Regions from separate parts of the Paenibacillus sp. J22P59 genome, predicted to be linked through region 1. Evidence: riboswitches for the same ligand, from Rfam matches in the RefSeq annotation. Region 1 holds a riboswitch; each other region holds the start of a gene.
The links. A riboswitch is a leader RNA that binds a small molecule or an ion and turns the genes downstream of it on or off. The one in region 1 is predicted to bind cyclic di-GMP.
Positions count from the first base shown of each region.

Region 2: another riboswitch for cyclic di-GMP. It lies ahead of AC50YO_RS06215 (methyl-accepting chemotaxis protein); the one in region 1 lies ahead of AC50YO_RS21410 (putative bifunctional diguanylate cyclase/phosphodiesterase).
Region 3: another riboswitch for cyclic di-GMP. It lies ahead of AC50YO_RS05765 (transglutaminase-like domain-containing protein); the one in region 1 lies ahead of AC50YO_RS21410 (putative bifunctional diguanylate cyclase/phosphodiesterase).
Region 4: another riboswitch for cyclic di-GMP. It lies ahead of AC50YO_RS01075 (NPCBM/NEW2 domain-containing protein); the one in region 1 lies ahead of AC50YO_RS21410 (putative bifunctional diguanylate cyclase/phosphodiesterase).

Region 1 is NZ_JBXENX010000014.1:103,388-106,500, reverse strand. Features, by position in the region: gene AC50YO_RS21410 (putative bifunctional diguanylate cyclase/phosphodiesterase) at 1-1,199, opposite strand, end outside; cyclic di-GMP riboswitch class I at 1,336-1,419, opposite strand; gene AC50YO_RS21405 (cold-shock protein) at 1,761-2,003, opposite strand; gene AC50YO_RS21400 (cold-shock protein) at 2,093-2,293, opposite strand; gene AC50YO_RS21395 (beta-class carbonic anhydrase) at 2,497-3,060, opposite strand.
Region 2 is NZ_JBXENX010000003.1:197,951-201,063, reverse strand. Features, by position in the region: gene AC50YO_RS06215 (methyl-accepting chemotaxis protein) at 1-1,623, opposite strand, end outside; cyclic di-GMP riboswitch class I at 1,712-1,796, opposite strand; gene AC50YO_RS06210 (hypothetical protein) at 1,906-2,229, opposite strand; gene AC50YO_RS06205 (YflT domain-containing protein) at 2,266-2,589, opposite strand; gene AC50YO_RS06200 (YrzA family protein) at 2,742-2,951, shown strand; tRNA gene AC50YO_RS06195 (tRNA-Thr) at 3,019-3,094, shown strand; tRNA gene AC50YO_RS06190 (tRNA-Pro) at 3,104-3,113, shown strand, end outside.
Region 3 is NZ_JBXENX010000003.1:105,729-108,841, reverse strand. Features, by position in the region: gene AC50YO_RS05770 (SdrD B-like domain-containing protein) at 1-508, opposite strand, end outside; gene AC50YO_RS05765 (transglutaminase-like domain-containing protein) at 745-1,545, opposite strand; cyclic di-GMP riboswitch class I at 1,558-1,641, opposite strand; gene AC50YO_RS05760 (class D sortase) at 1,706-2,341, opposite strand; gene AC50YO_RS05755 (response regulator) at 2,415-3,113, opposite strand, start outside.
Region 4 is NZ_JBXENX010000001.1:207,056-210,168, forward strand. Features, by position in the region: gene AC50YO_RS01065 (alpha/beta fold hydrolase) at 1-13, shown strand, start outside; gene AC50YO_RS01070 (sensor domain-containing diguanylate cyclase) at 52-1,026, shown strand; cyclic di-GMP riboswitch class I at 1,185-1,269, shown strand; gene AC50YO_RS01075 (NPCBM/NEW2 domain-containing protein) at 1,428-3,113, shown strand, end outside.

The DNA of each region.
Region 1 (3,113 bases):
AAAGGGACCATCTGCTTCAGCTTCATAGGCAGATCGGTCGTCGATTCAGCCAGTTGCATCAGGCTGCGGCTTAACCAGCGATTAATAGCTAATGCCAGCATAGCGGCAATCGCGACGCTTCCGAGCATATACAGCAATTGATAAATATATTCTCGGAACATCTGTCCCTGGTACACCTCAACAGGAACACTGACCCTAAGCGTCAAGGGAACCCGGTTCAGCTCAACCTTATAAACATAATGTGCATTCCGCCATTGTTGGGTTGGGAGAAGAACGGTCGATTGGGCAGGTACTTCAATGAAAAAGTTTTCTACGATAGGAATAGCCGACGTTGCTTCAGCATGCTGTTGAGCTGTCAGAGGCATTGCATTGCTGGTCGCCAATACCTTATTCCGCTCTGTGCTGGTGATCGTAAGGTCGAACAGCTTCTGAGTCGTATTTCGATTAATAATTTCTTGAAGATATCCCATCTGTATAATATGCTCTGTGCGAATACCCAGTACATCCTCTTGCTTCCATTGCTCAAGTTCTTTCATTATGCTGTTCGCCGTATTGCTGGCCGTTTGGAGTGTCGTGCGAGTCGACACATCATAGGAATTCCAACCGCTAATGATCATATTCACGAGGAACGATAGAGCTACAACGGCTATCGAGAGGTGGAACAGCACCCTGCGGAACGGGATTGGGCGAGATTTGTCCTTAATAAGGCCAAGCCACCGTGCCAAGGGCAAATAATCGACTAATATTTCTGCGACTAACGTATTGAACAAACCATTGGATGCCGTAATAGCAAGCAGCAGAAAAAATTCGGTCGGAGAGAATACCCCAGAGAGCAAGCAAGCAACAAACGTAATCGGGGTACCGATTATTAACCAGAATAAGCCATCCATCTTAATCATGGAGCCTGGCCTTCTTAACAGCCAATAACCAATCCAACAAACTTCGAGCAGGAAGATACTTACAAACGCTGGATCATAGAATAGGAATATAGCGGCAGCATACACGACGGCAGCAGCAGGCAGTCCAACTCGCAATCCGAACAATCGGACCAAAGACAGCAGCAGAATATTCGTGAAGGTAAACGTAATGCCATAAATAAGCTGCAAGGGCTGTGAAGCGCTACCAAGAGCTAAGATAACAGCTCCTGCAATAAAGAGCCACCTGCGAAGGGGGTCGGAATTAACGAGAAGTCTCCACATGGGCGCAATCCTCCTGACGCATATCAATACAATGGGTCGTGATGAGAGAAAGGTTTGTTTTGATTCCCATATAAAAAAAACCAACAGCGATGCATGTGCAGCTATTTGGTCTCCAATCAACATAATAGATATGTCGGTCTGCAACCCGGCTGTCATATGAATTTACTTAAGACCCGTGGCTTTGCGTCCTATGCTCTCGCATAGTTTGCCTTTTCTATATGTTATTATAATATTTATATTTTACTAAAAGGAACGTGAAATTGGTAGCATTTTCATGCTTTTTTGGCATTATTTTAATACCGACAAACATCGTGTCTGTTCGCGATTTTTAGCTGTTTTTTTCCGACAAATTTCATGCAAAACAACCAAAAAATACGAATTACAGCGGGCGATCCCGCTGTTATCCGTCGATAAAAAAATAAGCCGCGCTAGCTGCTTTCCTCTCTTTTCTATTCATACCAGAAAGGGCTGCATCATATCTCACATTATTGTAACGTCATAATGAAGCTGGACAGCAAAAACCCACAACCTCGTGCGGTTGTGGGTTTACACATCATAGTATTACGATATTTTCCCTGCTTTTTGGTTCTTTCTGTGCAGCTTGATTTGCTGATCGGACGAGATCAGTATCGGCAGAACCTTAGTGCTGCTAATCATAGAAGACTTACACTGCAAGCATACAGGATCTTCTTTGAATGAGAAGCTATCTCTTATCCAACCGTTGCATTGTACGCTTGTACAGGACCAAATAGTGGTCATTTCTTCAGGTAAATTCTCCAACGGTCTATTCCAAGAATAATTCAATGGACCTTCCCCCTCAGAACAATCTTTGTGACTGGGTAGCATGATATTAAAAATCCCCAAACGGTTCGTTTGGGGATTTGATCATTATTCTACAGTTTTACAACGTTCTCAGCCTGTTGGCCTCTTTGACCTTGAACGACGTTAAACTCTACTTTTTGACCTTCGTCAAGCGATTTGAAGCCGTCGCCTGTAATTGCGCTGAAATGTACGAATACATCTTCGCCGCCTTCAACCTCGATAAAACCAAATCCTTTTTCTGCATTAAACCATTTAACTGTTCCTGTTTGCATAGAAACACCTCCAAATTTTACATGAAATTCTTATCCTGTTACAAATAAAAATTCACATATTGCACAAGGTTAGTAATTAAAATAATAACCCTCGGCAATATGTGAATTAGGTTAAATTCCAATATACTAATAATACCTTACTTTGAGACGAATAGCAAATTCTATATTTTAGAAATGATTGCATGGCCTATACCTTAATGGAATTATTCTCTATAATCCTCCACAATCATCTCAAGTGCGCCTGTCTCCGGGTCCATAACAAACCCATGTACAGGGATAGCCTCAGGGAACAGCGGATGCTTGCGGATCATCTTAACGCTATGCATGACCCCATCCTCCGGGCGCTCAAACCCGCGCAGAAACTTTTCCATTCGAATGCCCGAATTTTCAAGTGTCTCAATAACCAAAGGATCGATGCCATGCTCGGCAAACTTGCTGATAATCCGATCCGGTTCAATCTCCGTCATTCCGCAATTGAGATGACCTATGACAATAATCTCGCGTGCTCCTAATTCATATACCGCTACCAGAATGCTTCTCATAGCGCTGCCGAAGGGCTGGGTTAGGATGGCACCCGCATTTTTAATATACTTCGCATCGCCATTCTTCAAACCAAGCGCCTTCGGAAGCAGCTCGCTAAGCCGTGCATCCATGCAAGTAAGAATCGCTATTCTTTTATCCGGGTACTTGTCCGTTAAGTAATCCTCATAGGACTTCTCTTGGACGAATTGTTGATTATATGCCAATAAGCTGGGGACGATAGACATCTGATGGCCTCCTTAAATGATGCTGAACCTGAATAGGTTTTTTTATTTTAACA
Region 2 (3,113 bases), on a different contig from region 1:
CTTCTGATTTACATCAGACGAAGTGCCGAGCAATTGATCCACTGCTGTGACGATCTGTGTCATGCCAATCGTAATCTCCGAGATCGCTACCGATATTTCGCTGACTTGTTCCGACAATGAACTGCTTTGCTGCTCCAGACCTTGGAACGTAACGGATGCTGTCAATGAAGCCTCCCTTGTCGACGATATGATCTGGGCGAATTCTCCGATACGTTGACTCGTAAGCGTCACATCACCTTGGATAAGCTTTAGTTCCTTCGCAATGTTTTTGGATATCGAATCAGTCTGGCCGGAGAGCTTGCGAATTTCTTCTGCAACGACAGCGAAGCCTCGGCCATGCTCGCCGGCTCTAGCTGATTCAATAGAAGCATTAAGAGACAGTAGATTGGTCTGCGTATTCAAATCCTGAATGCCCTCCAGAAATTTGGTTACATTGCTATACCGAACCGTCATGCTTGCAAAAGCTTTCGTAACCTGCTCGTACTGCTCAGCAGCCCGCTTCACCATTTGGACGACACCTTCCATATCTTGTGAGCCGCTATTGGACGACAGCTTCATCTCCTGCATATCTTTATTAATATATTCACTGGAAGCAGCAATTTGCTGTGAGCTCGCCGATATCTCTTCTGTAATGGCAGATATAGATGACGCATCATCATATTGCGAGAGCAGCACCTCGGTCCCGAGCACAATCTGTCCCTTTACCTGCTCTGATGCGGTTTGATTGCGTCCAACCATTTCACCCATTTGAGCAGATATTCCAAGAACGGTATGGCTGACCTCAAGCGTCGATTTAATCGTATCCCGCAGCGTACCACCCATCGCCGACAGGGATCGGTCAATATCGCCGAATTCATCGAACCTGTCAAGCTTCCTGCTATAGGTGAAATCGCTGTTCTTATAGGCATTAATGCGCCCCATAATTCCAGCGAGACCCTTCTTAATGCTTTGGCCAAGCTGATAGGACATAAGAAAAGGGAGTAGAGCTAAAAAGATAACATTGATAATAACGATAATATTAGCTTTCTCTAGACTTTTGGACAATCTCGTATTTGTTTCCAACACATCGGCATTCATTTTTTCTCCGATAACATCACTTGCATAACTCAAAGTGACGGTATAGACACCGATTAAATTTCTTATATGTAACGCTCTAACTTCCGAATTTCGCTCTCCATAGCTGAGATCGAAGCTATTTAACTCCTCATACCCAAGCTGAAGCACATTTACCTGATTCGCATATTGTTTTCCCTTATCGTTAGTCGAATATTTCTTATCCAGCTTCTCAAATTTCTCCCTAAGCTTTGCCAGCTTATCAGGGACTGCCTCCAGATTAACCGTAATTGGCTTAGTGTCGACATCATCGTTCTCGATCGCATTCACCATCAGCAGCATAGTCTTCAATAGCAAGTCGGTAACATCACGATATTCTCGCTCCGCAGCAGTCAATTGCTCCGCATCCTTCACGGCATTGGATACCGATAGATTTTGCGTGTAAATAAAATATCCAGCACCCACGTTGAATAAGGTGATAAGCGAAGTAATTAACAGCAGCTTCACCGTAATTTTTTGCTTATTCACTAACCTAGCCGCCTTGCTCTTCCATTGTCTGACCTGATGCATTGCTTTCTCTCCTCTGTATCTGAAAAAAACAAAGCCATTTGAACCCCAAAAGAAGGGCAAATGGCTTTATCAGCTCTTTAGTCCTGGATCTGGAGGTCTGGCAACCTTAGTCATACAACCTTAGGCCCATAACTTTGCGTCCTTATTTTTCAATAAGTTTGCCTTTTTCAGTTAATCGCATTGAACTTCTTCAATACCGATCCATTTTAGGTGATATCCTACAATTTGTAAAACCAAAAAATGGGACCAGGTGCTTAAGTAAGCACCTAGTCCCATTTTCATCTATGCTAGCAATAGTTCTTTTAGCTGACTCTCGTCCTTAGCTTCTGATAAGACAACCGATACAGGTATGTCCGGTTGCTCCGGCTTAACGAAGCTAGTGTCTTTCAAATAATAGCCTTTCTCACGAGCAACAGTGTAAAAGGTACAAAATTGGTTGGAATAGCCTATAGCTTCCTCCTCGTTGGAATAGCTTCCTAGGATGTTGCCTATTCCAAGTGGATTCGACGTACTCTGAATACTAAGCTGAAATGCCTGTCCATCCTCACCTATTTCCTTCACGATAACCTCGCTATCAAAACAGGGAACACGATGTTTAATGGTCATTTCATTCACCGCCTTCTACACGAATGGGCCTAACTTTTATTGCTTAGCAATGACAAGGACCTTGCCCCTGTCCAGCTCTTGCTCATAATGCTCTGCTTCTCTCTCAGTCAAGCCGACTGATTCAAGCTTCGCTCTTAGCTCATCACCACGACTGCGGAACAAATTAGCCAGCGCATTGAACACGCCTTCTTCCGTCACGCCGATTTTATTTGCATTTGTCCATTCAGACAATGAATCCTCACGGTCCTCTTCATGGGCTAGGACAAAAATATCATCCTGATTAAACCCTCTAACATTCAACTCTCTTACCGCGGATAAAGCGCCTACTCCTGATTCAACAACATGTACAGATGGTTTCATTTGTCATTCCTCCATTTCGAGATTCGATATCAATTTGCTGATCGTCTTGACCAGTGTAAGACTGTTTAACCTGTTGAACAGACTTTGAAACATCGAGAAGGAAAGGTATAATAGATTTATTCTAAATACTAGTTGAGAAGAGGCTGTAACAAATGGAGTTTAGATTAGATCTTATCGCTGATAAAGTGGAGTTTTTCGAGGCGTATGATTTGAGGACATTAGAGAAGCGAATCGACCAGCAGATTGACAATAACAAGGGGCTATTGCTTGAGGTATATTCCGTGCAGCATCATACTGTATTCAACCCAAATACGGAGAAAATGCATTACAGCGCAGTCGTACATTTCAAGGCAAAAAAATAATTTAAAAAAACTATTGCATTAACGTTCAGCATATGGCATAATAACTTTTGTGTCCAAGACATACCACGCCGGTGTAGCTCAGTTGGTAGAGCAACTGACTTGTAATCAGTAGGTCGGGGGTTCGAATCCTCTCGCCGGCACCATCTTTATTACGGGACGTAG
Region 3 (3,113 bases), on a different contig from region 1:
GACTTGGCTCCGGATCCGGAATGGGATTCGGATCAGGATTAATTGCCACATTGGCAGAGGAAGTGGTATTTTCATTCGTGTCCACCACAGTTACAGCAGCCGTATTTGTCGTTTGTACGGAACTGCTTACTCCTGTAGGCTTTACCTTAACCTCAATGTAGAATCTCCCTGCCGTTCCCGAGATTAACATACTGGGTCCGAATGTTAATGTCTGACCGTTACGAGAAGTATAATCCCCCCCTAAAATCTCGAACTGCGAAGGAACTGTATCAACTATGGTAATTTCCCTGCCGACTTGTGTAGACCCTGCGGCACTATAATCCAGATAATACTCAAAAGTCTCTCCGACATTCACTACACTTTTGGAGGCTGACTTCTCAAAAATCAATCCTGTTATTGGTACAGCCGCGTTAATAGGCGCAGCCAAGGGCTGTACCAACAGCTGCAGCAGCAGCAATCCTACGAGCAGGATTGAAATTCTACTATTACGTATTGAATTACTCTTCACTCGAACTCTCATCCCTTCTCTGTATCTGATTCCAAACACCTACTCCTTCTTTCACCTCCTAGTCTTCAGTAACTAGTATAAACAAAACTATCATGATGCCAACTGCCTAGTATGCTCTCGCTTCTAGTATACCTTGTAAATCTATCCAAAATCTAAACATATCCAAAAATTATGCAAAAAAAAAAAAAAGCTTAAGCCCTCTCTATGAGTGCTTAAGCTTTCTATTAGACATCCAATTAGTAGTATTTGTCCGTTTTGTACTGTGCATTATCTTTAATCATTGTTCCTTTTTTGCTGCTCTTGCCCATTCCAGCATCGACTGTTGTGTCGATCGTTACCCATTTCCCATTCAGGTAGACCTCATTCCAAGCATGGTACGTATCGACATAAGTCGAATTGCCTGTAACAAGCTTCGTAGGAATATCCAAGCTCCGAAGCATCGCACCGAATAAGGCAGCATAGCCATAGCATATATCCTTCTTCTCAAGGAAGGTACGATCAATCTGTGGAAGGTAGTCGGTGGAGGCAGTTTCTGCGAGCTTCTTGTCGTAGGTTATATTCGATACAATATATTGATGGATAGCCTTTACTTTATCCAAATCTGTCTTCTTGTCACTTGCCAATTGCTTGGCCTTCGCTATCGCCTTGCTTGTAGGGCTCCATTCCATATTCTGAACGGAGTTCAAGTAGACGGTCTTGCTATCTGCAAGATTCAATTGCAGCTTGCTGCTATCTACTGCTTTGTACCGGCTGCCGCTTGCATGCTCCAATATCGTAATGGTATATTCACCGTTGCCCATTTGAAGAGCGAAGCCCTCTTCCTGCTTGCCAGCGGACAAGGTATATGTGTAGCTTTGTTTGCCTTTGGCTATCATGACAACGGTCTTCACTTTGGCATTAACCGGATAATGAATCGTGACCAAGCCTTTGGACAGCTTGTCCGTCTTCAGCCACGCTTTGTCACTTGCATCCGCCATTCCTTGGGTAAGATTGAAAAAAAGAACGATACCCAACAGCATCACAACTAATTTGCGCATAAAAAAACTCCCTTCGGTGGCCAGGCTGCCTTTTCTCGCGAAGAAGGCCCTATAGCTTTGCGTCCCTGCCTTTCGACAGGTTTGCCATTATCGTATGAAGCACTATACCCTTACCATATCACAACAAAATTCGATGTCAATCTTTCTTTTTCACTCTCTATTAAACGGAATCCATCTTCGCATGAATAATGAGTCGATGGGTTGGGTCTACGATAGGATCACAAGTAATCAAAGTAAGCATACGATCGCGGTTATTGCTCGACAATACAGATAGGTCCGTTGGCAATACGACGGATTTATTCGTAACGATGTAGGTATAATTCCCCGCTTGCGTCTCAACCGTAATCGCATCCCCTGTATCCAGCTCATCCAATCGGTTGAACAGCCTGCCCTTCGTCTTGGCCCGGTGCGCAGCAATCGCAGCATTGCCAATCTCGCCAGGCAGTGGAGTCTCCGACATATGTGCTGCTGCGTGCCTCATGTTATCCCTCGTCGCTCCTTCCAGAACAGGGAGCTTAACATTAATTGCATCGATTCTTATAATGGCCAGCAAACCCTCCTTGTCCACCAAGGAGGTCTGCTCCTCTTCCTCCGAGCCCTCGTCCAATAATTGCGATACCGTCTCCAATTCGTCTCTCATGCGGAGTTGCTTCGCTTCATCTGCCGGCTTATTCATTAAATTCTCTGCCTCAGCAAGCAGCTTATCTTGCTGGCGCTCCGAATACCACTCATTCATTAATGGAAATAAAATAATAAGAATTCCTGCAATAATTAATAGATAGGATCGCTTGCGCACGAATGAACCTCCTCCCATCTTTATTATTCCTTACGTCCCTATACGAATCCTATACTTTCTCAGTCTATAAAAATTAAACGATGCCGCCCTGCTTCCACTGCTCTAACCATTGGTGCGTTTCGTCACTTGGCTCAATATCCAATTGCTCTCTTAGGATGACCGCCAATTGCTTATATTGCTCTTCCACAGCGATCTCGTTATTAATCGAAGCATACAGCTTCATCAAGTCCAAATAACTCTGTTCAAATACGGGATTGACTTGCTGGATACGTAGATTTACCCTAATCGCTTCATTAACATAGTGATGCTTGATATAGTATTGGCTCAGCTGCTGGGCATGAATCAGCCACAACATACGCAATCGTTCACGCTCGGGCTCCGCCCAAATATAATCATAATCCGCTAAATAATCATGAGTGTATGCCGCAAACACGGCCTCATGGCGATCCTTATTGTCTTCATTAATCAAATCCAGCTCGGCAAGCTGCTGCTCCCATTGCTCAATATCTATGCTCGCCTGTCCCATATGCAGCACATAGCCGTCCTTTAAGCTTGCTTTTTTAATAGAAAGAACGCTTGCTCCTGAACGGACTAACGTCTGGCGCACATGATAGATTGACGTATACAGTTGGGTAGCTGCTCGATGTGAATCAAAAGAGGGCCAGAGCAGTTCCAGCAATACATCCTTCTCCACAGTTTGTTCTCGATTATGCAGCAAATAGACAAATAGCTCCTGTGCTTTGGACGTTCTCCACTTCAGCTCAATCGTCCT
Region 4 (3,113 bases), on a different contig from region 1:
GTATCTTTATTGAAATGAGCTAGATTAGAATCTGTGAAAGGATTTATGCGAATGAATGAACGGCTGAACTATGCGCCATGTGGATTTATCTCTATTACACATGAAGGAATGATCACGATTGTGAATCAAACTTTTCTTGATAAGATGGGATATCATCGGGAGGACCTGGTGCATAAGCATTTGGAATCTATTATGTCTACGGCAAATAAGCTTATTTTTCATTCTTACTTTTATCCGTACATACAGCTTAATGGGCATGTAGAAGAGATGCTTCTAAGCTTGAAGGATCATAAAGGAGAAGCGATTCCTTTTATCGTGAATGGGCGAAGGTATGAGAATAACGGTATAGAGATGATTGATTGTGTATTGGTCCAAATGGGCAAACGAATGGACTATGAGCTGGAGCTTCGGGCTGCAAAGAAACAAATTGAAGAAGCTTATTGGGAAAAAGATCAAGCACTTGAGAAGCTGAAACAAATTCATATGGAGATTGAGCAGAAGCAAGCTGAATTGATGGAAATTAATGCGATTCTCGTGAACTTATCTATAACAGATAAGCTCACGGGACTGAAGAATCGAAGATTTTTTCAAGAGAAACTGGAAGAACAAATAGCGAAATATAGAGATGAACAGACGCCATTTTCTCTGTTTATAGTAGATATTGACCACTTCAAGCATGTGAATGATACATGGGGCCATCAGACAGGCGATCAGGTTCTGGAAAAATTGGCGCAAATCTTACAGTCCCATGCTCGTCAAGAGGATGTGGCGGCCAGGTATGGTGGAGAAGAATTTGTCCTTATCCTGTCTGGCACAGATATAGAAGAGTCAAAGGCGATAGCTGACAACTTACGGCATGCAGTAGCGGATTCTAGATGGGAAACAGGGAAGCTGACAGTGAGTATAGGCATAGCTACCGTTACCCCTATAGATTCTGACGCAACGCTCGTGAAGAAAGCAGATCAAGCACTCTATGCCTCCAAAGAAAATGGGCGCAACCTGGTTACGCACATTAATGATTTATAATCTTTTTATATAAATTGGAAGTATTCATTAATTTAATGGTAATATTTATTATAGTTTATTGAATAATTATTGAATATAATCTGAAATACCTATTTGGATATGCTACTAAATATTCATGTCAGTATACATAAAACTATGGTATTGTTTGTTTGTATTCCAAACTGAATAGGCAAACCTATGGAAATGTAGGGACGCAAAGCTAAAGGGACTAAGGTTGCAAAACGATGTCAGCCAGCTGCCAAAGAGTGTATGACGCTTTTTGTTTTTTAAAGCTGCTGAGGTAATGGAGTCTTTTTTCTATGCAGCTTTATTCACAATCAGGCTACTCTTATGGAGTAGTTTTTTTGCGCCTATTTTAAGTCAGTGGTTTGGAATTATCATTCATCAGGGGGCAGAAAAGTATGAAGAAAATGATTGCGATCGCCACATCAGCAGCGATGCTAATCAGTTTTTCCAGTGAGACAGGTTATGTGTTAGCAAGTGAGCTGCATCAAGCAAATGGAGCGAAAAACGTATTGGTAAGCCAAGCTCGTGCAACAAGCGCAGCCTCTGTAGCTCCTTTTGATTTATATGGCAAAGAAATTCTCCAAGCGTACAATGAAGTATTCAAAATGAACACTACGAATATTAAATCAATCAAAAGCAATGGCGGGAACTATCCAAACTCTGCAATAAATAAGGCTATTGATGGAAATATGGATACCCATTGGGAAACGGGCAAGCCTAACTCTGCCAGCTTTACGAACGAAGTCGTTATCCAATTGAATGAGGAGACGATCCTGAATCGCGTTATCTATGCAGCTAGGCAATCCAGTGCCAAAGGGAAAGGCTTCGCTCAGCAATTTGATATTTACAGCTCAGCTACGGATGAAGGTGACAACTTTACTCTCGTTTCTACTGGTGAATATAAAGGCTCAACGGGAGATATTGTGGCGATTCAATTCGCGCCAACTGCCTTTAAAAGATTGAAATTCGTATTCAAGCAAGCGAATCAGGATTGGGCGAGTGCAGCGGAATTTGCCTTGTACAAAGAAGATCCGGTCAGTGATCAGGTAGACAACCTGTTCACAGATGGAACGATGAGTGCTGTTACACCAGCTTATAATAGTACAGCAACAATTGCAGCGCTTGAGGACGCGGCGAAAGCCCATCCGCTATATTCTCTATTAAGAGAGCAAATAGAATTGGCTAAAAAGATCGTTAGTGGCGAAATCAATATGGAAGGGATGACTATTCAAGCCGAGCAGCATGGGGATATGAAGAAGCATGCGCAGCAAAATCTACGATTCGGCTTTGGAACTAACAATCAATCTACCGGATTCGTGGCTATGCCAGGCGATCAAATTAATGTCTATGTAGATGTGGAGTCTGCTGCGAAAGTGCCTTCTCTAGTATTCTCGCAACAGGAGGGCTCTTGGTCGAGCTGGGCAAGAGGCGTACAATTGCGTCCGGGTAAAAACACGATTACAGTACCTGAAATTCCAACCAACAGCGCTTATTCGAATGAAGTGACGAAAGGCGGAACGGTATATATCGTCAATCCCTATACGTCTGAAGAGCAAGGAAAAGCCCCTCGTATTCGTTTCGAAGGCGTCGAGAAAATTCCTTTTATGACGAAGAATACGGACCCCGAGCAATTCAAAGCCTTTTTGACTGCCTATAAACAAAGAGTAGACCAGGACAAGGCGGCGCACCCGAACATTCGAGATCGCCAATTAATAGACGTGGTCGAGATGGTCAGCGACCGGATTATCTTTACGGGAACGGCTACGGATGCCTACAACAAGTTTATTACACAAGGTCTGAGCCCAATGGATACTTTGACCGGCTATGACTACTGGATAGACAAAAACTTTGATTTCTATGGTCTGGATGGACGAAGTGAGCAGCATGATCCTAAGCTTATCCGAGAAAATGTAAGATTGATGCAGCCATACGGCTTCATGTATGCAGCGGGTGACCATACGGGTATCCAGCGTGGAGAAGTAGGGTTGATGCTAGAGGATTTCAGTAAAGTATATCCAGGCTGGGGCTTGACTCATGAGATCGGGCATCGGATGGCTGTTGGCGAGCGGGAATATGGCGAA